DNA from 4 places in the Bacillus sp. SSR7 genome. Region 3 is predicted to be linked to each of the others. Evidence: riboswitches for the same ligand, from Rfam matches in the RefSeq annotation. Region 3 holds a riboswitch; each other region holds the start of a gene.
The links. A riboswitch is a leader RNA that binds a small molecule or an ion and turns the genes downstream of it on or off. The one in region 3 is predicted to bind S-adenosylmethionine.
Positions count from the first base shown of each region.

Region 1: linked by a shared signal. The riboswitch ahead of metK (methionine adenosyltransferase) and the one ahead of AC0NJG_RS08790 (YezD family protein) in region 3 are both predicted to bind S-adenosylmethionine.
Region 2: linked by a shared signal. The riboswitch ahead of AC0NJG_RS25620 (ABC transporter permease) and the one ahead of AC0NJG_RS08790 (YezD family protein) in region 3 are both predicted to bind S-adenosylmethionine.
Region 4: linked by a shared signal. The riboswitch ahead of mmuP (S-methylmethionine permease) and the one ahead of AC0NJG_RS08790 (YezD family protein) in region 3 are both predicted to bind S-adenosylmethionine.

Region 1 is NZ_JBVVXV010000018.1:26,924-34,933, reverse strand. It holds gene AC0NJG_RS24215 (ATP synthase subunit I) at 1-70, shown strand, start outside; gene AC0NJG_RS24210 (hypothetical protein) at 328-525, opposite strand; gene pckA (phosphoenolpyruvate carboxykinase (ATP)) at 814-2,400, opposite strand; SAM riboswitch class I at 2,629-2,750, shown strand; gene metK (methionine adenosyltransferase) at 2,920-4,119, shown strand; gene AC0NJG_RS24195 (GNAT family N-acetyltransferase) at 4,161-4,685, opposite strand; gene AC0NJG_RS24190 (hypothetical protein) at 4,709-4,885, opposite strand; gene AC0NJG_RS24185 (hypothetical protein) at 4,892-5,071, opposite strand; gene AC0NJG_RS24180 (MogA/MoaB family molybdenum cofactor biosynthesis protein) at 5,324-5,833, shown strand; gene AC0NJG_RS24175 (molybdenum cofactor guanylyltransferase) at 5,830-6,432, shown strand; gene AC0NJG_RS24170 (glycosyltransferase family 4 protein) at 6,806-7,948, opposite strand; gene AC0NJG_RS24165 (phosphatase PAP2 family protein) at 7,961-8,010, opposite strand, start outside.
Region 2 is NZ_JBVVXV010000020.1:23,438-31,447, reverse strand. It holds gene AC0NJG_RS25640 (peptide ABC transporter substrate-binding protein) at 5-1,615, opposite strand; gene AC0NJG_RS25635 (ABC transporter ATP-binding protein) at 1,629-2,402, opposite strand; gene AC0NJG_RS25630 (ABC transporter ATP-binding protein) at 2,399-3,409, opposite strand; gene AC0NJG_RS25625 (ABC transporter permease) at 3,366-4,370, opposite strand; gene AC0NJG_RS25620 (ABC transporter permease) at 4,387-5,304, opposite strand; SAM riboswitch class I at 5,441-5,546, opposite strand; gene AC0NJG_RS25615 (DUF3951 domain-containing protein) at 5,714-5,929, shown strand; gene AC0NJG_RS25610 (hypothetical protein) at 5,946-6,449, opposite strand; gene AC0NJG_RS25605 (multidrug effflux MFS transporter) at 6,711-7,970, opposite strand.
Region 3 is NZ_JBVVXV010000003.1:285,859-293,868, reverse strand. It holds gene AC0NJG_RS08815 (2-hydroxyacid dehydrogenase family protein) at 1-45, shown strand, start outside; gene pssA (CDP-diacylglycerol--serine O-phosphatidyltransferase) at 78-779, opposite strand; gene AC0NJG_RS08805 (LTA synthase family protein) at 961-2,847, opposite strand; gene AC0NJG_RS08800 (DUF3888 domain-containing protein) at 3,102-3,497, shown strand; lysine riboswitch at 3,587-3,768, shown strand; gene lysA (diaminopimelate decarboxylase) at 3,949-5,265, shown strand; SAM riboswitch class I at 5,383-5,491, shown strand; gene AC0NJG_RS08790 (YezD family protein) at 5,564-5,707, shown strand; gene AC0NJG_RS08785 (phosphoadenylyl-sulfate reductase) at 5,794-6,498, shown strand; gene sat (sulfate adenylyltransferase) at 6,537-7,673, shown strand; gene cysC (adenylyl-sulfate kinase) at 7,686-8,010, shown strand, end outside.
Region 4 is NZ_JBVVXV010000016.1:76,225-84,234, forward strand. It holds gene AC0NJG_RS23025 (PucR family transcriptional regulator) at 220-1,842, shown strand; gene mmuM (homocysteine S-methyltransferase) at 2,589-3,566, opposite strand; gene mmuP (S-methylmethionine permease) at 3,541-4,950, opposite strand; SAM riboswitch class I at 5,034-5,141, opposite strand; gene AC0NJG_RS23040 (SHOCT domain-containing protein) at 5,913-6,377, opposite strand; gene AC0NJG_RS23045 (hypothetical protein) at 6,787-6,921, opposite strand; gene AC0NJG_RS23050 (YjcZ family sporulation protein) at 7,170-7,280, shown strand; gene AC0NJG_RS23055 (phosphodiester glycosidase family protein) at 7,598-8,010, opposite strand, start outside.

The sequences.
Region 1 (8,010 bases), on a different contig from region 3:
TTATTTCTTAATCGTTGTGAATTTAGGATACTATAGTATGAAAGATGAGAAAGAATTAACGAAGAGATAAAAAGATAAAAAGCCTCTTTTTAGATGGAATAGAGGATCCAGCGGGGGATAGAAGCGGTTAGGGACTGTTTTAGCCCCACGCGGAGTAAAACCAGAAGGATGTAGGGAGTAGGGATATAATTTATATGTTAGAAGCCGTGATTTGTCTGTGTGGAAATGAGGTTATTCTGGGATAGGGGATTCTGCGAGGGGGAGTACAACAGGAAGTGAAACTTTGAATAAAATGTAGGTATCTGCTTCCAATAAGTTAACATGAAATCAAGTATGAGTATGACTTTTAGGTTCTTTAAAAAAGTTGGATATAATACAAAAAACTATTCCGATAATTAGAATAATATATTTTATCGTTTCACTTGTATGCTCAAATAAATGAACGTTAAGCATTACAAGTCCCCAAAACATTTGGATCGCTCCATAACTGAATAAAATTTTTCCTGTACGAGAAAAGTTTTTCATAGGTTTCACCCCTTCCTATATATGTAAATTATATCATAGAAAACTAAAAGTAAATAACTATAAAGAGAAAATTCTGTAAATTAACGAACTAAGTCACAGATGAGAGATTAACGTTTCACTTTATATAAGATAAAGTAAGAAGCTTACGCAAAAACGTAAGCTTCTTTTTTATGTAAGTGTGTGTAACCGTTAAGCCGCATTGGGTTTTGTCGGTGAGTACGCGAAACTTTACGGTTACACGACACTTATTCATATGAGTAAAGGGTGATTCCAACAGAAAGTTTGCACTTAAGCGATTGGGCCGCCTAAGTTAATAATGTCTTCAGATACGCTGTCGAACTTTTTGAAGTTAGCTTTGAATTCATTTGCAAGTTCGATTGCTTTTGCTTTGTAAGCAGCTTTATCAGCCCAAGTTTGTTCAGGCATTAACACTTCGTCAGGTACACCTGGTACGTGAAGTGGAACTTCAAGACCGAAGATGTCATGTTTAGCTGTTTCAGTTTTCGCAAGTTCACCGCTTAATGCCGATTGAATCATTGCGCGAGTGTAACCTAAGTTCATACGTTTACCAACGCCGTATTCGCCACCAGTCCAGCCAGTGTTTACTAAGAATACTTTCGCATCGTGTTTCTCGATCTTTTCACCAAGCATTTCAGCATAGCGAGATGCATCAAGTGGTAAGAATGGTGAACCGAAGCAAGTTGAGAATGTTGCTTGCGGAGATGTAACGCCGCGCTCTGTTCCTGCTAGTTTACTAGTATAACCACTTAAGAAATGGTACATAGCTTGTTCTTTTGATAACTTACTGATTGGAGGCAATACGCCTGATGCATCAGCAGTTAAGAAGATGATTGTATTTGGGTGTCCTGCAACACTTGGCAGTACGATATTGTCGATCGCATGCATAGGGTATGCAGCACGAGTATTTTCTGTTAAAGTAGTATCGTTATAGTCTGCGATACGCGTTTGGTCATTAATGATAACGTTTTCTAAAACAGATCCAAATGTGATTGCATCGAAAATTTGTGGTTCTTTCTCGTGAGAAAGGTTTACACATTTTGCGTAGCAACCGCCTTCAATATTGAATACACCGTTATCAGACCAACCGTGCTCATCATCACCGATTAATTTACGGTTTGGATCAGCAGATAATGTTGTTTTACCTGTTCCAGATAAACCGAAGAATAGTGCTACGTCGCCTTCTTCACCTACGTTTGCAGAGCAATGCATAGAAAGGATATCTTGTTCAGGTAATAAGAAGTTCATAATAGAGAAGATTGATTTTTTCATTTCTCCAGCGTATTCTGTACCACCAATTAGTACGATACGTTTTTCGAATGAAACCATAATGAATGCTTCAGAGTTTGTACCGTCAACAGCTGGATCAGCTTTGAAATTCGGTGCAGAAACAATTGTAAACTCTGATTCATGAGTTGTTAATTCTTCTTCAGTTGGACGAATGAATAATTGATGTACAAATAAATTGTGCCATGCATATTCATTAATAACTTGAATTGGTAGGCGGTAATTGCGGTCAGCGCCTGCAAATCCTTTGAAGACGAATAACTCTTCTTTCTCTTTTAAGTATTCTAAAACTTTCGTATATAATTTATTAAAATGTTCTTCAGAAATCGGTTGGTTCACTGCTCCCCAAGCAATTTTGTCAGCAACCGATGCTTCTTTCACAATAAATTTATCTTTAGGAGAACGTCCTGTATATTTTCCAGTTGAAGCAGAAACGGCACCAGTCGAAGTTAATTTCCCTTCATTTCGCATTAATACTTTTTCCACTAATTGCGGAACACTTAGTTGAATCTGTGCATTGCTTCCGTTCAATAATTCGTGTAAACCAATTTGGACATTCACAGTACTCATATTTATATACCATCCTTTTCATTTAATGAAATATTTCTCGTAATCCCCAACAAGAGTATAACACAATTATATAAATAATGTATACTATTTATTTCTTTTTGTTTGTGTGAATGAATTATTTCCTTATTAATATTTCATTTCAGGCGCACTGAGAAAAACTTTCAGGAAAATGTGAATATTAATTGACAAATGAATATCATTTCTTTAGTATAGGTTGGGACGGATACTCTCTTATCCCGAGCTGGCGGAGGGACAGGCCCGATGAAGCCCAGCAACCTCACTTGTATTGGTAAACACAAGTGAATAGGTGCTAAAACCTGTGCGAGGCTACAGGTCTCGAACGATAAGAGCGAAGGGCAAAAAGCAGTATGCAAGTAGCAAATTAAACCTTTCCTCTCTATTATGTAGGAAAGGTTTTTCTGTATGCTTGTGTGGGAGAATAAATGTATGTCGCAATCTGTGGCAAATTAAGGATGAGTTCCGTACAATATATACAATTACTGTAGGGAGGTTTACCACATGACAAAAAAACGTCATCTGTTCACATCTGAGTCTGTAACTGAAGGACATCCAGATAAAATTTGTGACCAAATTTCTGATTCAATTTTAGATGCGATCTTATCAAAAGACGCAAATGCACGTGTAGCTTGTGAAACAACTGTAACAACTGGTTTAGTATTGGTAGCGGGGGAAATTACGACTTCTACTTACGTAGATATTCCAAAAATCGTTCGTGAAACAATTCAAGGCATTGGTTACACACGCGCAAAATACGGATTCGATGCAGAAACTTGTGCAGTTTTAACATCTATCGATGAGCAATCTGCTGACATCGCTATGGGTGTTGACCAAGCGCTAGAAGCACGCGAAGGTCAAATGACTGACGCTGAGATTGAGGCAATTGGTGCAGGAGACCAAGGTTTAATGTTTGGTTTCGCATGTAATGAAACACAAGAGTTAATGCCACTTCCAATCTCGCTTGCTCACAAATTAGCTCGCCGTTTAACTGAAGTACGTAAAGATGATACATTATCATACCTACGTCCGGATGGAAAAACGCAAGTTACAGTTGAGTATGATGAAAATGGTAAACCGGTACGTGTTGATACTATCGTAATTTCTACACAACATCACCCAGATGTTACATGGGAAGAAATCGATCGCGACTTAAAAGAGCACGTAATTAAAGCTGTAGTACCAGCAGAATTAATGGATGGAGAAACAAAATTCTTCATTAACCCAACTGGCCGCTTCGTAATTGGTGGACCACAAGGTGATGCTGGTTTAACAGGACGTAAAATCATCGTTGATACTTACGGTGGATACGCTCGCCACGGTGGCGGTGCATTCTCTGGTAAAGATGCAACAAAAGTTGACCGTTCTGCAGCATATGCAGCTCGTTATGTTGCGAAAAACATCGTAGCAGCTGGTCTTGCTGAAAAAGCAGAAGTACAACTTGCATACGCAATCGGTGTAGCACAACCAGTATCAATTTCAGTTGATACATTCGGCACTGGTAAAGTATCTGAAGACGTACTAGTAGAACTAGTTCGTAACAACTTCGATCTTCGCCCAGCTGGTATTATTAAAATGCTAGACTTACGTCGCCCAATTTACAAACAAACAGCAGCTTACGGCCACTTCGGACGTACTGATGTAGATCTATCATGGGAACGTACAGACAAAGCTGCAGCTTTAAAAGAGCAAGCTGGTCTATAATATATGAAAAAAAGCTTTGCGCGGTGAGCGCAAAGCTTTTTTTATTTATAATTACGTTGGAATAAAGCGAAGAGTTCAATGTCATGCCAAGTGCCGTTGCGGAATATAGCTTCTTTACAAGTTCCTTCATGTTGAAAACCGAGTGATTTATATAATTTAATTGCTCTATCGTTAAAAGAAAATACTCGTAAAGAAAGGCGATGTAAATTTAATTCTAAAAATGCATAATTCAATAATAAGGTGAAAGCTTCCTTCCCATAACCTTGCCCCCAGTAATCCTTTTTACCAATATCAATAATGCATTCAGCGTTTCGATTATATGAATCAATATGAATTAAAGACGTAATACCAATTGGAAGGTTCGTAGCTTTTTCTTCAATGATATAGCTCTTAGAGTTTGGAGAATGAATAAATTGCTGGCAAAGTTTTTCTGTATCTTGTAAGGAATATTTATCAAGGTTAAGTGTAGTTGAACTCATAACGTCTATATCATTATGCCATTTATAATACGTTAGAATATCATCTTCGGAAAACTTTCGTAACTGGATACGGTTTGATTCAAACAATATAAGCCCACCTTTTGTATTTACTAGTTTTTGTTCATTATTTCAATACACGAGCTACAATAAATGTGTCCTTCTAGTTCAATATACTTTCTTATATTAGTCATACCACTTGACGGAAATGGCATATGAATCCACGCTTTTTCATACGTTTGTATTTCTTTCCCGCATGATTTACAAAGGATTGGTTTCTTCTTGAACATATGTAATTACCCTTTCATTTGACGTGCTTTGCCTGCGCAAAAAGCACTGCTTAGTAAAAATAGTGTTGCGCATATAATACTTACTGATGTAGCGTATGGAATTGCGCCTTTTAGAGAAAAGCCAACAGTGATGGAAGCGACGAATAAGAGGATGAATGTTGTTGTTAATTTTTTGTATAGTTCCATAATATGTAGACCTCCGATTTATTTGGTAGTGCAATTTTAAAAACTGAATTTTAATCTGTAGAAAATACCAAAAAGTTAAAGGTTAGCTAACGATGTGAAGTCTAGGGGGATAAGAAAGGATGTTTTCATTTTCCTTTTTGTGGGTTAGTATACTTATATTGTATCATGGCCCATTGTTGGCTTCATACATAATTGTGTAAAGATATGTATGATAAAATGAAGAAAAGTCTTTAAGAAAGGAAAGATGAAAAAATGAGCGTAACCGAACATAAAAAACAAGCGCCAAAAGAAGTACGTTGTAAGATCGTGACGATTTCCGATACACGTACAGAAGAGACAGATAAGAGCGGACAACTATTACATGCATTGCTAAAAGAAGCAGGACATACAGTGACTTCTTATGAAATTGTAAAAGATGATAAAGAAAGTATTCAGCAGGCAGTATTAGCTGGTTATCATAGGGAAGATGTAGACGTTGTATTAACAAATGGCGGAACTGGTATTACGAAACGCGATGTGACGATTGAAGCAGTATCAGCGTTATTACATAAAGAAATTGTTGGATTTGGTGAGTTGTTCCGCATGATTAGTTATTTAGAAGATATCGGAAGCAGCGCAATGTTAAGCAGAGCGATTGGTGGCACAATTGGGCGCAAAGTAGTTTTCTCGATGCCAGGATCGAGCGGAGCGGTTCACCTTGCGATGAATAAATTAATTTTACCAGAACTAGGTCATATTACATTTGAGTTGCATCGCCAATGAGTAAGTGGGCTGGAATTGTATTAGCGGGTGGTATGTCGAGTAGATTCGGTGAGCCGAAAGCATTAGCAAGCTGGCAAGGGAGTACTTTTATTGAGCATATTTTGAAAGTGATGACAAGTGCGCTCCAAGAAGTTGTAGTCATTAGTCATTCTCATATAAAAGAGAGAGTAGAGAAATTCGTACAAGTGCCTGTTATCGAAGATATTCCGCATTATAAAGGGGACGGGCCACTTGCTGGAATTGTATCAGGAATGGAATATATAGAAGCAGATTGGTACGCTATTATGCCATGCGATGCGCCAAATGTTTCGCAAGAATGGTTTACCATTTTGCTAGAGCAAACGAGCAATGAATACGATGCGGTTGTACCTATTATTAATGGAAGGAAACAACCGTTACTTGCAGCGTATCATAACCGCGTGAAAGAAAAGATTTATGCTTTGCTTCAGAAAGAAAAAAGAAGTATGGGCCAGCTTTTATCACAATGTAATGTGAAATATATTGCTGGTGAAGATGTACAAGCGAATGCGGATTGGTTTATAAATGTGAATACGAAAGAAGAATATGTGCAGGCTCAAAAAGACCTTTCAAATGAATGAAAGGTTTTTTGGTATACAGAAATTGGGGAACAATTACTGTATAAAGGTATGTGAGTAAGTTGATTTTAAGGGGAATTTCTTAAAATCACTATACAGTTAAAATAATGTATAACCATATATTAATTTTTATGGGTTTTTATTACAAGTCTATTTAGTTATGTTTATTTTTGTTATAATGAATATAGGAATAAGGTGATATTTCACCTTGTGTATCATTTATCCCGCATTAACGGGCAGTAAGACCCACACCTCAAAATTCAGCGAAAGCAAAGAAGTTAAGTGGGGGTCGGGCTGATTAAAGTTTCACTTTATTTAAGTAAAGTTTACAACTGTGTAATAAACTCCCTTCTTTTTTTGAAGGGAGTTTTTCTATTTAAGCAAGCAGCTCTGATGCGTTATGCTGAAGGACTTCTTCATATTCGTTAAGCAAGTCACGAAAAATCTCATCCCAGCTCTTTGATTTCGCATAAGATGAAGCTGCTATTCCCATCTGCTCCAGTTTTTCTTCATTTTGTAATAAAGAATAAATGGATGATAGAAATGCGTCCTCATTTTTGGGCGGACAAAGAACTCCCGTTTTTCCATCTGTAATAATATTTTTAACCCCGCCACCATTTGCACCGATGACAGGTGTACCGCATGCAAGCGATTCAAGTACAACATTTCCGAATGTTTCAGTAGCTGATGGAAATACCATGATGTTAGAACAAGCATATGCTTCAGCTAAATCTACGCCTTGTAAATAGCCAGTAAACGTGACATTTGTTTGCGGAACAGTTTCACGCAAATTTGTTGCTAGAGGACCGTCTCCTGCTATAAGCCAATGAATATCGTTTCGAGTATGCGTTGATTTAACGATAAGATTTTGCAACGTATCAATATCTTTTTCAGGAGCAATCCGTCCAACATAGGAAAGGACATACTTCGCTGTAATATTATATTTTTTTCGGAATAGGTCTGTATTGTAAGATGGATGAAAGAGTGTGCAATCTACACCACGTCCCCATATAGAGAGAGCTTGAAAGCCTTTATGTTTTAATTGATGTAATGTTTCAGGGGAGGGAACGAAATTTTTTTGCATATGACTATGAAACCACTTTAAATAGTTCCAAAGTATATTGGAGAGAAATTCAATTTTGTAATAGCGTAAATAAGCATCGAAATCAGTATGATAAGAACCGACAACTGGGATGTTTAACTTTTTTGCGTAATACAGTCCACAAAGTCCCATGTTGAAAGGTGTGGCAATGTGAATCATGTCAGGTTTAAAGGCAAGAAGTTCTCGTTTAATGCGCGGAGTAGGAAAAGAAAACCGACATTCTGGATATAATATTGTTAACGGGATACTTCTCATCTTATTCACATTCGCTACGAAATTATCTTCAGCTGTATGCTGAGGAGCGAAAACAGAATAGGCGATTTTTTCTCTCTGAAAATATCGTGTTAACCGCGCTAACGTTTTCGCAACCCCGTTCACTTGTGGCGTAAAAGTATCGGTAAAAATGGCGACTCTCATCATATCACTCCTTTATGTGAAAAGTGGGATGAATTGATAAAAAGAGATGATGCCAGAGCAAG
Region 2 (8,010 bases), on a different contig from region 3:
TTGCCTACTTCTTTATTTTTGCGTATCTTAAATCTGGTTTAGATCCAACATAATATTGAAGTCCAGATACCGTTTGTTTTTGTAAATAGGAATCCGACGGGAATATAATTGGAATTAATGGTGAATCTGTAAACATAATATCTTCCGCTTTATGCAATAAGTCGAAACGCTTATCTTCATTTTGTTCAACTTCTGCTTCCTTCACTAAAGCATCAAATTCTTTATTATGCCATTTTGCATAATTGTTTGGACCATCACCTGCATATAAATCTAATTTAGTAATTGGGTCTAATAGAGAACCGCCCCATCCCATATAAGCTAATTGGAAATCACTTTGCTTATATGTGTCGATGTAACTCTTCCACTCTTTATTTTCTAATTTAATATCTACGCCAAGATTTTTCTTAAACATTTCTTGCATTGCTTCTGCTACTTTTTTATGTTGTGTATCTGTAGTGAATTTTAATGTTACTTCAGGTAATGTAGACCAGCCTTGTTCTTTCATGCCTTCTTCTAATAATTTTTTCGCTTCTGCTGAATCAAATTTAACGTAACCACCTTTTTCTTTACGGAAATCACGCCCACTTTGTGTTTTTGCTCCTTCTGGAACGAATGCATTTGCTTCTTGTGCATTGTTTTTATACAGTTTTTCAACAATAAACTTACGATCAACTGCTAACGAGAATGCTTTACGTACTTTCGCATTTGTGAACGGCTCTTTTTCTACGTTAAACGAATAAATATAAGATGAAAATCCTGCAACACGTTTATATTCTTTATTTCCTTTTTCTTTCTCAATCATTTCTTGCGGTAAACTACTTAGTAAATCTAATTCTTTTGATTTGTATAATTGGTACGCTGTTTTAGAATCTGGAATAATACGAAACTCAATTTCTTTTAATGTTACCTTTTTATCATAGTATTCTTTATTTTTTTGTACTGTAATAGCCTGATTATGCTTCCATTCTTTTAATGTGAATGGTCCGTTCGTAATTAACTCTTTTGGATCTGTTTTTAATTTATTATTATCATCAATTGATTTTTTAGATAATGGAATGAATAATGAACTTGCCAATTTTTGTTTAATAGAAGACACTGGGTGCTCGAGTGTTACCTTTAATGTTTGAGGATCAATGACTTGAATGCCAACTTGTCCTTCTTCACCTTTTCCAGTATTGTATGCCTCTGCCCCTTTAATAAAATACATTTCTGTTGCATTCATAGAACCCGTTTTCGGATTTAATAATCGCTTCCATGCAAATTCAAAATCACTTGCTGTAATAGCAGAACCATCTGACCATTTAATATCTTTCTTTAAATGAATTGTATACTCAGTTCCATCAGCATTTACTTCTTCTTTCTCTGCTAATTCATTTTGATATTTCCCATCACTATCTTGCGTATATAAGCTTGAGAATAAATGTCCAATTACATAACCTGAAGTACTATCTGTCGCGATAGCGGAATCAAGTGTATATGGATCGCTACCAATATTCGTTACTAATCGATCTCCTTCCCCCTTACCAGCACTCGCCTTTTGCGTCTCTTTCTTACCGCAAGCGACAGAAGTAATTGCTAAAACAGTCATAATGACAAACAGTAAAAACTTCTTCATCCTACATTCTCCTTTAACCTGAAATTTTTGGTGTTGATGCCAATAGTGTTTTTGTATAAGAATGTTGTGGATTACGGAATACTTCGTCCGTATTTCCAAATTCAACAAGTTCTCCTTTGTATAGAACAGCCACTTTTTCACATAAATAGTGAACCATCGGTAAATCGTGCGCGATGAATAAATATGTATAATCTTGTTCTTTTTGAATTTTTTGCAGCAGATGTACAATTTGAATTTGCAATGAAACATCTAATGCTGAAATTGGTTCATCAAGAATCAATACTTCTGGCTCACACAATAACGCTCTTGCAATAGCAATTCGTTGACGTTGTCCCCCGCTAAATTCGTGCGGATAGCGATCAATATATCGTCTATCTAATCCCACACGTTCTAGCGCATCACCTGCTACTTTATCCTTTAATCCTTTATCACCTAAACCGAATGAAATATAACCTTCCGTTACGCTATCGCGTACTTTCCAGCGCGGATTTAATGCTGCTGTGGAATCTTGAAAAATAAACTGTACTTTCTGTAAGAAATCACGTTTATGAGCTGCCTTCAACTTGTGAACGACTTGACCGTTATAATCAATTTCACCAGACGTTGGGCTCTCGATCCCAGCTATGAGCTTACCAAGTGTTGTTTTTCCTGAACCACTTTCTCCAATAATGCCTAGCGTTGTTCCTTTCGGGATCGCAAGTGATATGTCTTTTAACGCTGCGATTTCTTTATTTTTACTTCCATACGTTTTCGTTACTTGCTTTACAGTAATTAAATCTATCGTCATGAGGCATTCACCTTCTCTTTTGATTTCGCTTTATTATGCTCCAGAACATGTTGCCAACAATGTGAACTATGCTCCTTGGAATATGTTGTTCTCTCTGGGAAACGATGAATACATTCTTTTATCGCTACTGGGCAACGATTTACAAAAGGACAACCAAAGCTATTTAACGTCTCAATGGAAGGTGTCGTCCCTTCTATTGCACGTAATACTTTTTCGGAATCATCCATATTAGGAATTGCTTGTAATAAGCTTTTTGTGTATGGATGTTTAGGGGAACCTATCACTTCCTCTATCGTTCCTTTTTCAACAACACGTCCCCCATACATCACAACTACTCGATCCGCTACTTCACGTACAAGTGCTAAATCGTGCGTAATTAGTAAAATACTCGTATTTTGCTTTTCCTTTCTTTCCTTTAATAACTCCATAATTTGCTTTTGAATTGTTACATCTAATGCTGTCGTAGGTTCATCCGCAATAACGAGTTTTGGGTGGCAAACAAATGCGATTGCTAAACAAATACGTTGCCTCATGCCTCCGCTTAATTGATGTGGGTACTGTTCAAAGCGTTTCTCTGCTTCATGTATCCCTAAATCATTTAACAAGTTAATCGCAATTTCTTTTGCTTCTTTTTTCGATTTCTTTTCGTGTTGCAAAATCACCTCTGTAATTTGCCTTCCCACCTTCATCGTCGGATTTAAAGATGAAAGTGGGTCTTGAAAGATAAACGAAATATCTTTCCCTCGAATTTGATTCCATTCTGATTCTTGTAGATTCGTTAATTCCTTTGATTCAAAAGATATATTTCCATCATCAATATGAATTGATTCTTGATTTAAGCCGATAATAGATTGTGCTGTAACACTTTTCCCTGAACCACTTTCTCCTACAAGTGCAACTATTTCACCTTCGCTAATAGAAAAGGAAACATGCTTCACAATTGCTTGTTTACTATTCTCTTTTTCAACGGCTAACGTTACGTTTTCTAAAGATAAGAGCTGTCCCATGTTTTTTCTCCTTTCGATTCCGTTTTACGATTTTTGGATCAATTGCATCTTGTAAACCATCACCAATTGCGTTAAACGCGAACATAATGAGCGCAATCATGATTGCTGGGAAGAATAGCTGCCACCATTCCCCACTCAATAATGTCCCAAGTGCATCATTCGTCATCGTCCCCCAGCTCGCTGCCGGTGATTGCACTCCTAGTCCAATAAAGCTTAAAAATGATTCTGAGAAAATAGCTGCTGGAATTGTAAATGATAAATTTACGATAATAATGCCCGTTAAGTTCGGAATTAAATGCCCGTATATAATTTTTATATGTGATGTACCTAACCGCTCCGCTGCAATAACAAACTCTCTTTGTTTTAAAGATAAGACTTGCGCCCTAACGAGACGTGCCATACCAATCCATCCTGTTAATGCAAGGGCGATGATAATGGTAAAAAGACCTGGTTTCATAACAATTAATAGTAAAATAACAATTAATAAATATGGGATACCGTATAACACTTCGATTCCTCGTATAATCCACTCATCAATTAATGTCCCAAGGCGATTGCGCCCTCTCACATATCCACTAAATCCTCCGATTAGCACACCAAGTCCTATATCAAGAGCAGCTGCCACTAATCCAACTGTTAATGAAATTTTCCCGCCAGCCCAAGTACGTGCCCATATATCTCTTCCCAAATCATCTGTTCCGAACCAATGCTCACTACTAGGTGGTAAGTTTGTTGCCTCTTTTACTTGTTCACTCGCAGTAAATGGCGTTAAACTTTCACCAACAAGTGAGAAAACAATAATGAGTAATAACGTCACTGATCCTAAAACTGCGATTGGATTCGATACAAACTTACGAAACACTTCTTTCTTTCGGCTAATCTTTTGCTGATCTTTATTTATTGTTAATTCTTTTTTCTCTTCATTTGTTAATAACTGGTCATTAATTTCATAAGCTCCCATCTAAACATCCCCCTCCTTACGTAATAGAACGAATACGTGGATCAACAATACGGTGAATAATATCTGTAATAAAAATACATACAATTAAAAGTGCACTATAAAAAATGGTTGTTCCCATAATCACTGGATAATCTCGATTAAAAATACTATCTACAAAATATTTTCCGAGACCAGGAATTGAAAAAATCTTTTCAATAACGAAAGTACCTGTTAAAAGTCCCGCCATTAATGGTCCGACAAATGTAAGTACTGGAACAATCGCATTTCGAAGAGCATGTCTTATAATAATCTTCTTAATCGGTATACCTTTCGCTCTCGCTAACTTAATATAATCACTCTGCAGTACTTCGATCATATTAGAGCGAACAAATCTTGTAATCACTGCGATTGGTCCTAACGCTAATGCAAAGGATGGCAATACCGTATGTTCAAATGTACCCCAAGAGGCTACTGGTAAGAGCTCGAATTGAATAGCGAATACTTGTATAAATAGTGGTGCTAAAATAAAACTCGGAATAGAAATACCGAGGATGGCAAGTAAACTTACACCGTAATCAATTACCTTCCCATGATAGAGAGCAGCAAATGTACCTGCAGCAATTCCGACTAGCAATGAAATAACAAGTGCTTGTAAACCAATAATTGCTGATGGACCAAAACCAGTTGTTATAATTTCTGATACACCTTGCCCGGTTGATTGAACAGATTCACCAAAATCAAAATGAACTACGCCGTCTAAATAAGCAACATATTGATTCCATAACGGTTCATCAAGGTGATACTTCGCTCTCATGTTTTGGATCACTTCTTCAGGAAAGATTTTTGCATCTGATGAAAATGGATCCCCCGGAATAATATGCATAATTAGAAATGTCACCGTCGTAATAACCCATAGCGTGAACACCATAACTGATAATTTTTTAATTACATACACTTTAATAACCCCCTAAACACATATATTTACTCAGTTTTATGAACGTACTTTTTCCATTACTCCCTTTTCTCTTTTTAGAATACAAAAAGCCTTGATCTTAAAAAATAAGATCAAGGCTTAATAAACAAAGGCCCATCACTTATCTTTCAAGACTTGCTTGCTGGAATTAGCACGGTGTTCCTATTACAGAACCCGCTGCTGAGGTGTCATAGGGCCAGTCCCTCTACCTCTCTGGATAAGTAAATTGCTATATTATTATTTGGTTCAAATTGTATATTTCGAATTATAATTCTGAAAAAACGAAAAGTCAATCAAATTGGATATATTTAGAAAAATCAGTTTTTAATACTTTTATTTATCTATATCGCGTTTCGCCTATAATAAAAAAAGATATGAAAGTAGCTATAAGATGGCCCCCTTACTTCTAGCTACTATAGGATTACCCTTAACAATCGTTATACTTGTCATCATCGGCTTCTACAAACTCTTCATCAAAAAGAAAAGTATCACCTCTTTTTATACCCCTTTCGATAATATTACCGGGCAAACTATTTCCGAATTTCACGAAGAACAGAAGATATTAGTATCCGAGGATGAAGACGAAGATGGCAAGAAGAAAAAATAACCTTGCATAGGCAAGGTTATTTTTTCGTTTCTGCTTGAAATCGTTTATAGTATGTCGATGCTGTTGCAAAGTTAATTTCTATATCACGAATCAACGATGAATCTTCTTCTTTAGCTAACTTCTGTAATTTTTTCATTGCTTGTTCCGATTCATTCAAGAAACCAACATATACCTCATGTTCTTGCTCTTTCGACTTTGGAACACGAATTTCTTTTCGCATATGATCAATATCTTCTAACATGCTCGTTGTTACTTTTTGCACATCTTCTTTATATGTAGCAGTCGTTATTTCCTTACCACCCTTTTCTTTTGCCACTTCAAATAACTGTAGTGCCTTATTAATCTCTTTATTCATTTTCAAATCGTATTTTTCATGTACTGCACGGTATTCTTTCATCTCTTCTGTTTGTTCTGTAGATTGCTCTACCTTTTCTTTCGGTTCTTTCGTATCTTTATTTCCATTACACCCTGCTAGAAGAATCATACTTCCCATTACGGCAATACCCAAAACCTTCTTCATCTCTTCTTCTCCTTTTATCTACAGCTACTACTTATTATAATTTCTTTTATCTCCACTTGTTATTATACCGAGAACATCCTACTTTTTACACTTAAGACGACATCGTAACATGTATACCAACATGTTTGTCACAGTATCGTCACTTTATACAAATAACTTTTGCACTGCTTTACTACATCACCTTACAAAACTATATGAGATATTTCAAAGCAATGAAAAAAGAACTGATTCAAATATTCCCTTTGAATCAGTTCTTTTTTGTTAAGCCTCTAAATTTTGTCTTGCTTGCAGTTCAAACTGCTTTTCACTTCTTCTAGCCATAAATAAATAGCATAGTACCGCACCAATTTCACAAAGAGCTATTACAACACCCATCGGTAATGCGGTGTTACTTCCACCAATACCTACTAGCGGTGCAACAAGCGCTCCTGAAATGAACTGTAATAAACCTAATAAAGCTGATGCTGTTCCTGCAGCTTGTTTTTGATTTCTCATCGCTAATGAGAACCCCGTTGTTGAGACAACCCCAACACTTGATACGACAAGGAATAACGAGCATAAAACACCAATTAACCCTATTCCTAGTAAGATTGTCAGTAGTAAAGATAAACCACCAACAGCTGCAATAATGATACCAGAGACAAATAATGTCTTCTCATTCACTTTCCCCGCTAAACGACCCGTAACCTGACTAGCAATAATAATACCGATGCCGTTAATCGCAAAGAATAAACTAAATTGCTGTGGTGATGCTCCGTATATGTTCTGCAACACAAATGGTGAACCCGAAATATATGCAAACATTGCCGCTGTTACTAATCCTTGTGACAATGCATATCCCATAAACAGACGGTCCTTTAACAATTTTCCGTACGTCGCCAAAGTTCCTGACAAACCACCCGTTTCTCTTTCTTCAGGAGGTAATGTTTCACGCAATACGAAAGTAGCTGATATTAACATGAATACGCTAATTGCTCCAAGAACGATGAAAACACCGCGCCACGTTGTAAACTGTAATAATTGCCCCCCAATAATCGGTGCCAAAATAGGTGCTGCTCCGTTTACTAACATAAGCAGTGAGAAGAACTTCGTCATTTCAGAACCTGAATACATGTCACGTACCATTGCACGTGATATAACAATCCCAGCTGATCCTGAAGCTCCTTGTAGGAAGCGTAATAACACTAAAGTCCAAATAGATGGCGCAACAGCACAAAGTAAAGAAGAAGCAACATAAATAATAAGAGCAATAATAAGAGGTTTGCGTCTTCCGTAAATATCACTAATTGAGCCAACAAATAATTGTCCTACTGAAAGCCCAAGCAAACAAGCTGTTAATGTAAGCTGGGCTAGGGATGCACCTGTTTGCAAGTCATCCGTTAACTTCGGTAACGAAGGCAAATACATATCAATAGATAATGGCCCAATCGCCGTAAGTGTCCCTAGTACAAGAATCATCCATAACCTGTTCATCTTTACAGGCTTATATATTTCCTGATTAACTTCATTCACTTTTTTCATTCACCCTTTCCTATACATACTAAATCGTAACAATTATAGT
Region 3 (8,010 bases):
GAACCTGTAACACCTGTCAATCAAAAAGTATTCGTTACAAAATAAAAAGAAACCTTCCGGAATCGGAAGGTTTCTTTTTATTTTTCTTTATTTGCTCTTTTTGATGGTCTTTGTCTAAGGAATTGAGATAGCATGTACAAAATATATAGTGGAATAGCAATGAATAAGAAAACAGAAAAATTACCGAATCCTGTTTGGTACATTGTGATAATGATGCCCACTAAAAATAGTGTAATAATGATGCTATATCGTGGAATTGGTACATCTTTTAAACTTGGGATACGAATGCGGCTCACCATTAAAAATGCGAACGTTACAAATACTGTAATAAGAACGATTTTTGGAATGGTATGTGAAAATAATGTTAAGAAAGCAACAAGCCCTCCCGCTGCTGTAATCGGTACCCCAGTGAAGTATTTCATTGAAGTAGAAGATGGTGTTACATTAAATCGTGCTAAACGATATGCTCCGAAAAGAGGGAATAGCCCCGCTATGTATAGTCCGATGATTCCATAATTAGAGAAAGATGTGTAATACATAAGAACAGCAGGTGCTGCACCAAATGTTACGACATCCGCAAGCGAGTCAAGTTCTTTTCCCATTTGTGAATCAACACGTAATAAACGAGCAACACGCCCATCAAGACTATCTAACATCATCCCGATAAGTACTAAAATAGCAGCTGATTTATAATATCCTAAAGATGCATAGCCGATTGACAAGAATCCACTATATAAATTTCCGAGCGTAAATAAGTTTGGAATAGCTGCTCTATACAAAATCTGATCCCTTGCTTTCTGTAATAAATTCTTAATTAGTGTATGAAAGTTTACTTATTTTATCATACCATAAATTTCTTCCTCATACGAAAGAAATTCCCAATTTGTGAAAGATTTCATAGCAGAATGATTTGAAAAATAAGTGAAAAAAGAAGCAACTTTTATCAAGTTGCTTCGTGTATTATTCAAATTTCGTTGTCATAGTTCCAGTTTTATACCGGTTGTTAGGATCGAAACGTAACAAATCTCCATAAATGAGTTTGTCGGAAAGTTTCAATTCCGTTTTTGCTTTTTCAATATTCGGTTGACATAATGAGATGTCTGCTTCTTCACCTGTGTTTCGTTTATAGCACATGTTTTTTGTATACACATAATCTCCCGAAACGAAGCTACCATCACGCATTACCATAAGAGGGTCTTTTTCTTTAATAAATAGGTCAGTTCCAAATTCAACTGATTGATTTGTTTTAATACCAAGTAAATGAAGTAGCGTTGGTTTAATATCAATTTGACCAGACACTTTAGAAATGACTTTTCCTTCTTGACCAGGCACGTGAATGATGAGAGGGACGCGTTGTAATTGCATAGAATCAAACGGTGTAATAGCGTCTTTCCCAAGGAACTGAGCCATAGCTGCGTTATGGTTTTCAGAAATACCGTAATGATCTCCATAAATGACAATTACGGAATTATCATACAGTCCTTCTTCTTTTAATTGTTTAATAAATTGTTTAAGAGCTTCATCCGTGTAACGAACAGTTGGGAAGTAACGGTTTACAACACCACTTTCTGAATTAAACTCATCAACATATTGATCTTCTGGATTTAGAAGAAATGGAAAATGGTTTGTTAAAGTAATGAATTTTGTATAGAACGGCTGTGGTAAAGATTTTAGCTTTGGAATAGATTGTTCAAAGAACTCTTTATCTTTTAACCCCCAACCGACAGACATTTGTTCTGTGCCTACGTAATCATTTAAATTAAAGTAACGATCATATCCAAGTGCAGGATACATTACATCACGATTCCAAAACGTTTTATCGTTTGAATGGAAGACAGCAGAAGAATATCCGTATTTCTTTAATTGTTCTGGTGTAGCTGTATATTCATTTGTTGCATGAGTAAAGAATACAGAACCGCGGTCTAACGGATAAAGTGAATTTTCAACGATAAATTCAGCATCAGAAGTTTTACCTTGCCCTGTTTGATGATAGAAGTTATCGAAATAAAAACTATCTTTAATAAATTCATTTAAAAATGGAGTAATTTCTTTTCCATTTATTTTTTTATTAATAACAAAACTTTGTGTAGATTCCATTGAAATTAAAATTACATTTTTACCTTTTGCAGCTCCAAATAAGTTCTTATCAACTTGCTTATCTTTTGAGTCTGTATAGTTTTTAATTTCAGAGAACCCGTCCCCACTTGCAAATACACGTTCAGCTGAAGATTTAGATTGAAGTGTAATATCAAATAGATGATATGTGTATAAACCTAAATTTTTCACGACAGTTTGACGGTCAAACGAGCGCGAGAACATTTGTGGTTTATAAATAACGGAAACAACAATTTGTAGTGCTAATAGAGCAGTTACACCGCTAAAGAAAGTTCTCTTCTCAGAGCGAGAAAGCGGCGTCTTGTCGCAAAATGCTGGGAATTTACGCGAAAGAAACATTAAGATGATCGCATCTGCGAATAACAGTAATGTTTTATACGTAAAGAGTTCTTTTATACTCGTCCCTAAATCAGCCATATTATTTGTTTGAAATAATACTGGGAACGTAACGAAATCGTTATAAAATCCATAAAACATTGCATTTCCAAATAAAATGAATGATAGTATAAAACTAATTCCAACTATAATGCGGTTCCGGTGTTTAGATGCAAATAAAGCAAAACCGAAAAATAAAAGTAACGCAGCTAATGGATTAATAAAAAGCATAAATTCTTCAAAGAAATTATCAATTTTAATATCAAAAGCTAGCTTGTACACAATATATGTTTTTATCCATAATAAAACGACTGCAACGAGTGCGAATCGCAGTTTTGGAAACAGACGTTGTAGCATAATATACTCCTCTCCTAAAAAGCATGACGGTTCTTGTGGGCCTATTTGATTAGCGCCTCATTTTATATATACGAACAGTCCTTTATTATTATGTTTATTATACTATGAGTATCATTATACGAAAATAAAAGAGAGTTGTGGACTTTTTTATAACAATTGAGTAGAAAAAGGGCAGTAGGAGACAATAAAATGGAGTTTCTATGTATGATTATTATCGTGCGCGGAAAGAATCGTGTAACAATACGGAGGTTATAATGCGAAAATTATTATATTTTATAGTATGCAGTAGTGTTATACTTTTTGCTTCACCAAGTGTGTCGGTAGCTCAATATGATGCACCTCTTATGGAAGATGCCCTTTATTCTGTGTTATTCCCGAAAATAAATAAAGCAATTGAAAAACAATATGGGAGCTTGAAGCCTTATCAATGTCCTAAAATTATTAGTTTAAAAAAAGTGTATAGTGGTACATATTTATTTCAAGCAAGTATTGAAGTGACAAAGTATGAACGTGTTGCCGGGAAAATTGCGCCACCCTTTGAGAAGGTAACGATTACATTTAATAACGAAGAAGGCGAATGGGAAGTGACAAAGGTTTCAGTAAAGCGCTTACCAAACGATACGAAACTAAACTGTAAAAAAGCAATATAAAAAATTGTTTGACAAATAAAATGATCCTTTGGTATTGTTAATAGCAACAATTAGATGTTTGAAAATTAAATAGACTTACCTCATCTACTCTCAAAGGTAGAGGCCGCGATAGGAAAGAGTAAGCTATGGGAGATTTAATGGAATCTGTGATCATAGGTTGAAAGGGACTATTGCCGAAATATAAGAATAACCATCTTATTCATATATTGGGACTGCATTGAATAAATGTAGTACTGTCATAAGATTTATTTTATGGAGAGCTATTTGGAGATGTTGATGCGGTTTCTTATTTTGAGGAGATAACAACTCGTTTATTTTTTCAATATATATTTTTCCTAATAAGAAACGCGTGTGAACATTGTTCCGCGCGTTTTTTGTCTATCTAAAAGCGTGCTGCAATGAATAGAAGATTGGGGTTATGAGTTTTAGAGGAAATAAGGGAGGAATTCAAATGTATTTACACGGCACAAGCCGAATAAATGGGCAAGGACACTTAGAAATTGGAGGGTGCGACACGACGCAGCTAGCAAAACAATACGGAACACCACTTTATGTATACGATGAAGAGTCAATTCGAGGAAAGTGCCGCGCGTTTCATCGTGCTTTTAAAGAAAGTGGTTTCTCTTATCAAGTAGCATATGCAAGCAAGGCGTTCTTGTGCATGGAGATGTGCCGAGTAGCTCGTGAAGAGAATATGTCATTAGATGTTGTTTCTGGAGGAGAATTATATACTGCGCTTCAAGCAGGATTTCCGGCATCGCGCATTCATTTTCACGGCAATAATAAAACAGATGAAGAAATTGTGATGGCTCTTCAGGCAAATATTGGTTGTTTTGTCGTAGATAATTTTTTAGAATTAGAAATTTTGCATGATTTAGCAGTGCAACATGGGAAATTTGTGAACATATTAATTCGTGTAACGCCCGGAGTAGAGGCGCACACACATGAATATATTACAACAGGTCAAGATGATTCAAAATTTGGATTTGGCGTGTCAAATGGTCAAGCGATGCAGGCAATTGAGCTTGCTTTACAAAAATCAAATTATAACGTGTTAGGAATTCATTCACATATCGGATCACAAATATTTGAAACAGCCGGCTTTGTGCGAGCGATTGAAGTTCTTCATCAATTTTTAAAAAAAGTGAGAGAGCGAACAAATTATGTAGTAAAAGTGCTAAATGTAGGGGGAGGATTCGGAATACGCTACACAGAGTCCGATACACCATTAACTCTTGAGACATATGTGCGAGCTGTAACAAGTGCGGTGAGAGAACAATTTACAGTATGTGAATATCCACTACCAGAAATATGGGTTGAACCAGGTCGTAGCATTGTAGGTGATGCTGGAACGACACTTTATACAGTCGGATCTGTGAAAGACATTCCTGGTATTCGGAAATATGTGTCAGTGGATGGTGGGATGACTGATAATTTAAGACCTGCTTTATATAACGCTCGTTATGAAGCGATGTTAGCGAATCGAGGGAATGATGAGAACGAGGAAGTTGTTTCGATTGCAGGGAAGTGCTGTGAGAGTGGGGATATGTTAATTTGGGATATTACTCTACCGAAAGTTGCTTCTGCGGATTTACTAGCAATTTCGTGTACAGGGGCATACGGGTACTCAATGGCGAATAATTATAATCGGATTCGTAGACCAGCTGTCGTCTTCGCGAAAGGTGGTACATCACAAATTGTTGTAGAGCGCGAAACATATGAAAATATTATTGGGAACGATCGCATACGTATAAAAGAACTTGTTTAAATGAGGAAAAAGGAGTTGTTCGGATGGGCAATTCCTTTTTTATAAAATAAAGTAATTAAAATATATCGGAAAACTAGGATTGAAAAAAATCAGAATTGTGATAAAATACAAATACAAAGCTTATCAAGAGAAGCGGAGAGAACTGGCCCGGCGAAGCTCGGCAACCTGCTTATAGAAAGCAAGGTGCTAAATCCAGCAAAATGGAATCCATTTTGAAAGATAAGGTAAAATATATTACCGAACAGTCTTTTCGAAATGGGAAAGATTTTTTTTATGAATAAAAAGGGGGGCTGTTCGCGTGAGCGTACGGGAACATTTTGAGGAAGTATCTGAGAAAATTGAAGCGATGCTTGCTGATATGAAATATGGTTCAATTACAATTGTTGTGCAAGATGGAAAAGTCATTCAATTAGAGAAAAGTGAAAAAGTACGTTTAAAGTAAAAAGCGCTGACTAGAAAAACTAGAGGCGGTTTTAACCTATTTCATTAGGTTAAAACCGTCTTTTTGCTTTTACAGGGGGAAAAAACATGTTGACGTATGAAACGTGGGAAGAAAATGATGTTTCATTTTCAGAAGAAGATGAAACGAAAGGCGCATTATCTGTATTAAGTTGGGCTTATAAAGAATATAAAAGTGAAATTGTATACGCATGTAGCTTCGGAGTGGAAGGGATGGTACTGCTGCATCTTATTAACCAAGTAAATCCATCTGCTAAAGTTGTATTTTTGGATACAAACGTACATTTTCAAGAAACGTATGAATTAATTCAAAAAGTGCGGGAACGATTTCCTTTATTGAATATTATAGAAAAACAGCCAGAACTTACACTTGATGAACAAGCCAAAGCGCATGGTGACAAGCTATGGGAAAGCAATCCCAATCTCTGTTGTAAGATTAGAAAAATTTTACCTTTAGAAGCATCATTAGCGAATGAAAAAGCGTGGATATCGGGATTGAGAAGGGAACAATCAGAAACCCGTAAGCATACAAAGTTTATAAATCTAGATCATCGCTTTCAATCTATTAAAGTTTGTCCGCTCATTCATTGGACGTGGAAAGAAGTATGGAGATATGTATACAAACATAGCTTGCCTTATAACCCATTACATGACATTGGATATCCAAGTATTGGGTGTGAGAAGTGTACGTTGCCTGTAGGAGAGGGTGGCGATTCGAGAGATGGTAGATGGGCTGGGAAAGTGAAAACTGAATGTGGTCTTCATTACCAATAAGATGAATTTGAAAATAAAGCTAAGAGAGGGTATAGAAAATGAGTACAAGAAACGAATTAATAAATCGAATAGACGAGACATACGACGTATCACAAATTAAAAAAGAAATTGGGCTAGATAACATTGCGTTAAGTGATTTAGAACTATTAGCGACAGGAGGATATAGCCCGCTTACTGGTTTTTTAGGAAAGAAAGATTATGATTCGGTTGTAGAAACGCTTCGTTTAGCTAATGGGAGCGTTTGGAGTATACCAATTACATTACCAGTAACAGAAGAAGTAGCAGAGACGCTAAAAGTTGGAGAGGAAGTAAAACTTGTTAACGGTGGAAATGTATATGGTGTTATTCAAATAGAAGATATTTTTGTGCCTGATAAGGAAAAAGAAGCGTTACTAGTGTATAAAACGACGGATGAGGCTCATCCTGGAGTGAAAAAATTATACGAAAGACCGAACGTTTACATCGGAGGAGCTATTGTTCTTACGAAACGTTTTGAAAATAATCTGTTTCCTTCTTATCATTTAGATCCAATTGAAACGAGAGAAGAATTTAAAAAACGTGGTTGGAAAACAGTAGTTGGATTCCAAACGAGAAATCCGGTACATCGTGCCCATGAATATATTCAAAAATCTGCTCTTGAAATTGTAGATGGCCTCTTTTTAAATCCGCTCGTTGGGGAAACGAAGTCGGATGATATTCCTGCTGATGTAAGAATGGAAAGTTATGAAGTATTACTTCAAAACTACTATCCGAAAGATCGTGTCTTTTTAAGTGTATTTCCTGCAGCAATGCGTTACGCAGGACCGAGGGAAGCGATATTCCATGCGTTAGTCAGAAAGAATTTTGGATGCACCCACTTTATCGTAGGGCGCGATCATGCTGGGGTAGGAGATTATTATGGTACTTATGAAGCGCAAGAAATTTTTACAAACTTTACAGTGGAGGAGTTAGGGATTACGCCATTATTTTTTGAACATAGTTTTTACTGTACGAAATGTGAAGCGATGGCTTCGACGAAAACATGCCCGCATGGAAAAGAAGATCATGTCATCTTATCGGGTACGAAAGTAAGAGAACTATTAAGAAACGGTGAGGTTCCGCCAAGTACATTTAGTCGTAAAGAGGTAGTAGAGGTACTAATTAAAGGTTTGAAAAAAGAAGTAGTAACAGAATAGGGAGAGAATGAAATGGATACGAATATTACTTGGCATACAGCTTCTGTTTCAAAAGATGAGAGAAGAGTGAAGAATGGGCATCATAGTTTTGTAATTTGGTTTACTGGTTTATCAGCGTCGGGTAAATCTACAGTAGCAAACGCGGTTGCTCGTAAACTATTTGAAAAGAATATTGGAAACTATGTACTAGATGGAGATAATATACGCCACGGTTTAAATAAAGACTTAGGCTTTTCTGAAAGTGATCGTATGGAAAATATAAGACGGATTGGCGAAGTGGCGAAGTTATTTGTAGATCAAGGGACTGTTGTTCTTACAGCGTTTATTTCACCGTTTC
Region 4 (8,010 bases), on a different contig from region 3:
ATAACCATAGTTAGAGTTAACACCTTTTACTCTCAGGTTTCCTGTTTTATAATGGCCATTATTTAGCAAAATATTATTAATCAATTTATCCAGTTATTATTTTCTATAACGTAGTATTTACATTTAAACTTTGTAATACATAGTAAGAGTTAGTATAATCTACTTATTTAGTAATTTGGCTCTTAATATCCTACATAAGTCATCCTTGGAGGAAATCTAATGAAACTATATGATATTATGAAAATCCCTATTTTTGATCAAGCTAAACTTATCGCTGGTCATAAGGGTTTAGAACAAGAAGTTTATACCGTTAATATGATGGATGCACCTGATATAATTCATTTCTTAAAAAGAAACGAATTATTAGTTACAAGTGCATATCATTTTAAAGACGATATGTATGCATTACGAGAACTTATCATACAAATGAAGAAACAAGGTTGTACAGCTTTAGGTATAAAAACTAAACGGTTTTTACAAGAAATACCCGAAGAAATTATTTCATTAGCAGATGAAATTTATTTTCCAATTATTGAGCTCCCATTTGACATAGGACTAGGAGATCTTGTAAATCAAACCTTAAGTTATATTCTGGATATGCGAACTAATGAATTACATCAAGCAATGCAAATACATCAACAATTTTCAAATCACATTATAAGTGGAAAAGGCATAAATATGATTTTGGAAAATTTATCATCAATAATTCAGTTACCAGTTGTACTACTTGACTATCACTTGCGCCCTATTTCCGAATACAATAACACTAAAGCATCTATTCAAATTTTAAAGAAGTTTTTTATAAACGGGCGTAAACTACCGTTATCAACAATAGAAATTGTTACTTTTTCTCTTCTTACTAAAACTCGTGATACAGTTTCAATTTTTCCCATCTTTACACAGAATAATCAATACAGCTATTTAGTTATAGACGGCTTTATTTCACCTTTAAATCGTTCAATGGTATTGGCTGTTGAACAAGCTGCAAACGTCCTTGCTTTTGAATTAATAAAAGAACATTCTTTAAGACAATACTCAAGACGCATTCAGGATGAATTTTTTACGAATGTTATTAATAGTGTTTTCTCTACTCAAAATGAAATTATTAATCTAGGAAAAGAATTTAATTTATCATTTGATCAAAAGTATATTTGTATTATAGGAAAAATAGATATAAAAGAATTCACTATGTCATTTATGGAATATCAAGAAGAAAAGGATCTTATATATGACTTGATAGAGGAAGAACTAAATTCTTATACTGCAAATGTTCATTTATTCATAAAAGATGATATGTATGTTTTGTTGGTGAATTGTGATGGCATTTGGAGACAAACTGAAAAAGAACGAATGATCTCTTTATTAAAAAACATACAGGTGAAAATCTATACATATTTTCAAAAAAGCATATCTTTTGGAATTGCTAATTCTAGCGAACAATTGTTACATATATCTCATTCATTTAAAGAAGCAACAGATGCATTTTACTACGGTGAAATATCAGGGAGTAAAGAATTTATTGAGATCTATCAAGCAAAAGAAATCTCAGCGATTTTACGTATGATTCCACAAGAACAATTAAAAAAGTTCTATGAGAGCACACTACATTCACTTGCAAATGAAAATGAAAAAGATTATGCTGTACTATTGCACACGTTATCTGTTTATTTAGAAACTCATTGTGCAATATCCGAAACTGCTAAACGTTTATTTTTACATCGTAATACCGTTATTTATCGTTTAGAGAAATGTGAAGAAATACTTGGACGAAACATAAAAGATCCAAACGAAACTTTACAATTAAGAATTGCATTTAGAATAAAACCATTAATCCATGTATGATATTTATATAAATTAAAAGCTCGTAAATAAATTTTAATATCTGAGGTCTGATATTGCATAATCGTAAATAATAAAAATATAAAGTTCTCATATTTACTAAAGGTAAGTAATCCTTCTATTTTATTTTTCTACAATACAATTACGTTCTTACAGTGGGGCACCAGACATCTATCAACTTAAGAATGGAAACAAAGTGTACTTTCATTTTGTGAGGTAAAGCATTCCTAAAATAGAAGCATACTCTTAATAATACGCATACCAAATAAACCCTATCGTTTTATTAAAAATCCAGGAAATAGTAATGAAATCCTATATTTATACGATTGAATATAATGTCACACATTTTATAAGGTAAAAAGGAAAGGATAGATGAACAGGAGAGCATACCTGTTTACATCTACCCTTTTTTACAACAATATGACCATATTAACTACTACAACTTTTCATATAATTATTGAACTATTTTTTAAATAAATAAATAAATGGTCCCCTTCACCTTCAATTGGATCAACTACATCTTCATTAAAAGATTCAGCATGTTATCTACCATATCTATTAAACCAGCGGTTTTTATTTTCCCTGATTCCTTTCCATACCTAAGGTACCCAAAAGTCCAGAGGATTTCCGAGGCTACCATCCACATTTGTGTCTCTGAAAAAACATTTTGTGCCACTAGATGAAACTGTAGATTCCTTAACAAGCTAAATCATGAAAATACACACAAAAATAGATTATCAATCATTACATTACTGCTTTGCTTCGTTCGAATAGAAAAACTCGGAAGAACGCCACTTGTTCGATATCCCCTCAATGTGATAAGGTGTCGTTCTGCAGCATCCACCTATTAAACGTGCACCTGCTTGGTACCATTCTTCAGATTGAATATCCAACGCGTTACATTGTTCATAATCATGCCATGTTTTTGTTTCTGGATTATAAGTTTCACCAGAGTTTGGATAAACAATAATCGGTTTTTTGGTGTTTGCCCTCAACTCTTGGATTGCACCAGTCACAACGTTTACTGGCGCACAATTGATGCCTATTGCTACAATTTGTTCACTTTTCTCAAAAGCTCGTGCACACTCCACGAGTTTCATACCTTCACTAATCTCTTTCTCATTTTTTAGCGAAAAGGTAAGCCACGCATATGTTTCTGGAAACTCACGCAATAATGTATCTAATACTCTTGCTTCTTGCAGGGAAGGGATCGTTTCAAATGCCAATAGATCTGCACCTGCTTCAATTAACGCGGACATTCTCGAACGGTGAAAGTCTGCTAATGTTTTATCTGTCACACCATAGTTGCCTACATACTCTGAACCATCTGCAAGGTAAGCCCCGTACGGCCCAACTGATGCAACAACCAATGGTTTAGGCCTATTCGTTTGCTTATTTTCCTTCCAAAAATCATCTCTTGCCCTTCTTGCAAGTAACACCGTTTTCTTAATTAATTTCAAAGCTTCCTGTTCTTGTATTCCACGCGTGGAAAAACCACTAATAGTAGCTTGATAGCTTGCTGTTATGGCACAGTCCGCTCCAGCAATAAAATAATCTAAATGAACCTGATAAATTAGTTCTGGATTTTCTAGTAACACACGTGCCGACCAAAGGGGATCGTCCAAATTACATCCATGTGCCTCCAATTCTGTAGCTAATGCTCCGTCAAGAATCATAATGGAATGTTGGGATAAAATATCATCAATTGGGTTGATTTTGTTCGACATAATCTACGCCCCTCTTTTTTAGATTTTTTGTTAGATAATAACTTCCATAGCAAAACAAAATAAACGGTATGCCGCAATATAAGGCAATCCTCTGTGTTGGATCGAATGCAATTCCAATACACGATGCCAGACAAAGGATAAAAGAAGCAATTGGTACTAATGGATATAGTGGTGTGCGATAAATCAAGTCCTTTTCAGAATTTCCTTCTTTCAAAAATTGTCTGCGAAATAGGAACTGGGAAGCACTAATACTCATCCAAACTACGACTACTGCTAGACCGGAAATGGAAACAAGTACGATATAGACAGTATCTGGTGCCACAATACTTGAGAGCAAAGCCAAAGCTCCACCCACCATGCTGAAAATGACGGCGTTGATTGGAACACCTTGCTTCGTCATTTTTCCAAAAATGGGGGATATCATGTTCTTATTAGCAAGCGACCAAAGCATTCTAGAAGAGGCGTAAAGGCCTGAGTTTGCCGCAGATAAAATGGCTGTTAAGATAACGAAATTCATTATGTCAGCTGAATATGGCACCCCAATTCGTTCTAGAACTGCAACAAAAGGGCTCTCTAATACCCCCGCATCGGAAATAGGCAATAACGCAGATAAAACAACAATCGTTCCTACAAAAAAGATGATCAATCTCCACAGAGTAGTTCGAATGGCCTTCGGTATCATTTTTTCCGGGTTCGCTGTTTCTCCAGCTGCAATGCCTATTAATTCTGTTCCCGAAAAAGCAAAATTAACCGCAAGCATGGTCATCATAATGGCCGTAGCACCATGAGGAAATAAACCTCCACTTGTAAAATTAGAAAAGAATGGTGCTGCTTTTGAATGAGCCATCGGAAGAAACCCTAGCATTGCCGCTACTCCTAAAACAATAAAAATCACAATAGCTATAACCTTTATCGATGAAAACCAAAATTCGGATTCGGCAAAAAATTTAACAGTCAGAACATTTAATACAAAGATCAAAATGGCAAAAAGAGCACTCCATACCCAAACATTAATCGATGGAAACCATCGCTTCATAAGTAATCCTGCGGCTGTAAATTCAGAACCTAAAGCAACAGTCCAAGTTAACCAATACAACCAGGCTACTGTATACCCTGTACCCGGTCCAATGTATTTAACTGCATAACTATGAAATGCGCCCGTTTCGGGCATATGTACGGAAAGTTCTCCTAAACATAGCATAACTAGATAAACCACTAGTGCACCAACCAAATAGGATAGAATTGTTCCAAATGGGCCAGCTTGTTGAATAGTGTAACCCGAACTTAAGAATAAGCCCGTTCCAATCACCCCACCAAGTGATAGCATGACTAAATGACGTGCTTGCATTTTCCTTTGAAATTCTTGCCCATTTTTGTTCTCCATTTCTACTCTCCTTTAGTTACTATCCAGAAAAAACAAAAACGCACTCTAAAAAAGAGGGCGCTACTGACAAATAAAAACGGAAGCTCTCATCTATCAGGATTATCACCCGCTGGAATTAGCACAGTGTCTACTTAAGCAGACCTGTTGCTGAGGTTTCATAAGGCCAGTCCCTCCACCTCTCTGGATAAGAAATATTTTTTTATAACCTTATCAATCCATTCAATAACTGTCAAGACAATTCTGTTTTTTTAAAAAAATCATCTATTATAGAAATACAAAAAAAGGAGTATTACTATAACTGCAATCCACTCCTTCTTGGGTATTATTTAAAAATTGAACATACAAAACCTCATTTATTTATGATACAGTTCACAAGCACTTCCTCAAAATTTGATGCGCTTCTAAATATCTTCTTACTTCTTTGGCTATGGGGATCACCGCAACTTAGAGATGTGTGACGAGACCCCATCGCCATCAAGCTAAGGTTTTGAAGTACCCCCTAAATGACAATTTTCTTTCTCTACAATTAATTATTTCGAGAAATGAGCTCATATTTTTGTTTTGGGGATGTTTACTTTTCTTAAGTTAATGGGTATGCGGCCGTACCCTTAAACAAGAAACACAAGCGCCAGCTACTAAAGAAGAGCCTAAAAAAGAAGAACCCAAAAAAGAGGGGCCTAAGAAAGAAGAAGCTCCGAAAAATAAACCTGGAATTAGCAAAACTAAGTTCAATTAAATCAAAAATGGAATGAGTTACGACGAAGTTAAAACTATCATTGGTAGCGACGGGGAAGTTTTATCTTAGACTGGGCAAGCTAGCGAACAACTTCATACCATTATGTATAAATGGAATGTAGAAAAAGGATTTGGTGCTAATGCGAACTTCATGTTCTAAGAAGGTAAATTGCAAAATAAATCTCAATTCGGTTTAAAATAAAAAAAGCACTCATATGAGTGCTTTTTTAAATTCCTAATAATTGCTTTTTCTTCGCTTGAAACTCTTCTTCAGTAATAACTCCTTGATCTAACAACTCTTTATACTTCAATATTTCATCTGCCCCACTTACTGATGCAGAAACTTGAGGTTTGCTTTTATTAGCTAAAATACTCTCAATATACTCTTTAATTTCTACAGCCATTTTTTCTTCTTTTTTTGTAAACATAACTGTGTTTTCATCTGCTGCTGCAGCCATAACCCCTTTTTTACTCTCTTGACTACCCATAAAAATAAATTGTATGTAACCATTTGTGAGAAAATTGGCTTTTTTAATTTGAATACCAGTCATATTGTTAATATCAATGGTTTTTTCACCGTCTAATCCATGATTTAAAAAATTCAAGGCTCCTCTTCGCTTCAGTCGAATGAAGTTATCCTCTATTCTTACTACTGTTTTCCCTGCCCCTTTAAACTCAAATGTTCTATCCAAGCTCTCCACCCCTATAATTACATAATGTATTACTCAAATATTATAACTCTGAATCTTTATTTACAAAATATAGATTTTGTTCACTTTTACGATACATTTATGAAACAGTCGTATGTTACGTTATAAAAGTCCATTTTTTGAATCATTTTCATTCTGTTAAAAAGTCCCAGACCTTCTAGGGCTTTTTACGTTTAAATAAAGAGGTATACCAAATTTCTCAATGTACAATATTACTTGACATAGTAAAATAATAATTGAATTGGCGTCCAATACATATCATTAAAATTAAAGTGGTTCAAGTCGGAGGAAGGCACCTTTGGGTGTCTTTTCTTTATTATAAAAACCCTCAAGCATTCTTACACTTGAGGGCTTATCAATTGAAAGGTAGGGCTGTTTGGAGTTCTTTATATTAAGAACAAAGCGGGATTACTCCTAAACCAATTAATAGAGCTGCAGCAAACGCTGGAATTGGGACAGGGATCTCGATACCCTCTACAACTAAGAAGTATTGTCCACTTACTACTTTAAAACAAACTAATTGCATGGTTATTCCTCCCTTCTGCTAAGATTAATACATTATATTATTTAATCTAATTATTGATATAATTCAATAGTTTGCTTTTAAGAAAATGTGCAATTTATTTATATTCAGGTGAAGCGCCCTAAATCATCTTTCCCTTATTTTTAAAAGGACCTGCTCATTTAATCCTTAAAAACATAAAGTAATTTGAATCCATTAAAATACATGAGTGACTCCTTATTTTTCTCCTACTATTTAAAGGAGGAATTATTATGGGCTTTGGTGGTAGCTGCGGTGGCGGCTGTGGCTTTGCAGGAGGATTTGCTTTATTAGTTGTATTATTTATTTTATTAATTATTGTTGGAGCTTCTTGCTTCTGCTAAAAACTATGGGAAAAGACACTCTTGTTTGGGTGCCTTTTCTTTTTCTCAATATAAGAGCTATAAAAATATGCTATAGTTTTAATAGAAATTCCCTTTTGTGCAATGAGATAAAAATACCCAACAAAAAACCCACCTATTTCCGTAGGTGGGCCTTATCTTTATTACACAATACCAAATTATACTCCCATTTTTTCATAAACTTTATGCAATTATACAATTTCTCCTTTATGTGTACTGATTTCATTTTACGGATTTTATTCATTAATACATTTTGCGGTTTTAAAATCTTTATTTATATAAGTAGCTCATACATGGGTTTAAATATTTGTACCAATATTATCTAATGTTTTGGGATTTACTTTTTCTCCATCTATTGTCATCTTTATTTTTTGCTTCGAATTTGCTGTTACCACCCAAGCATTCGGTAAATAGCGATCTTCATGAGACAATGTAGAAGGTGAATTTATAACCCTTCCTCCTAAATATAGAGTAGCAGAGGATCCTCCATCCATTGCCATTGCATTTATTGCTCCTTTTTCATATAGAATATCTTGACACTCTTTTAACGTAGCCCCTATACTATGCGTCTGTCTACCGTCAATAACTAGAAACATAATTGTACCATCTTCTTTTTGTGCCATAATACTTCGCGGTGCAGAGCCCCAGCCACCGTCTCCTTCTGTAATCATTTTTTCTCCATTTACAATTAACTGTGGCATAAATCCTGCCG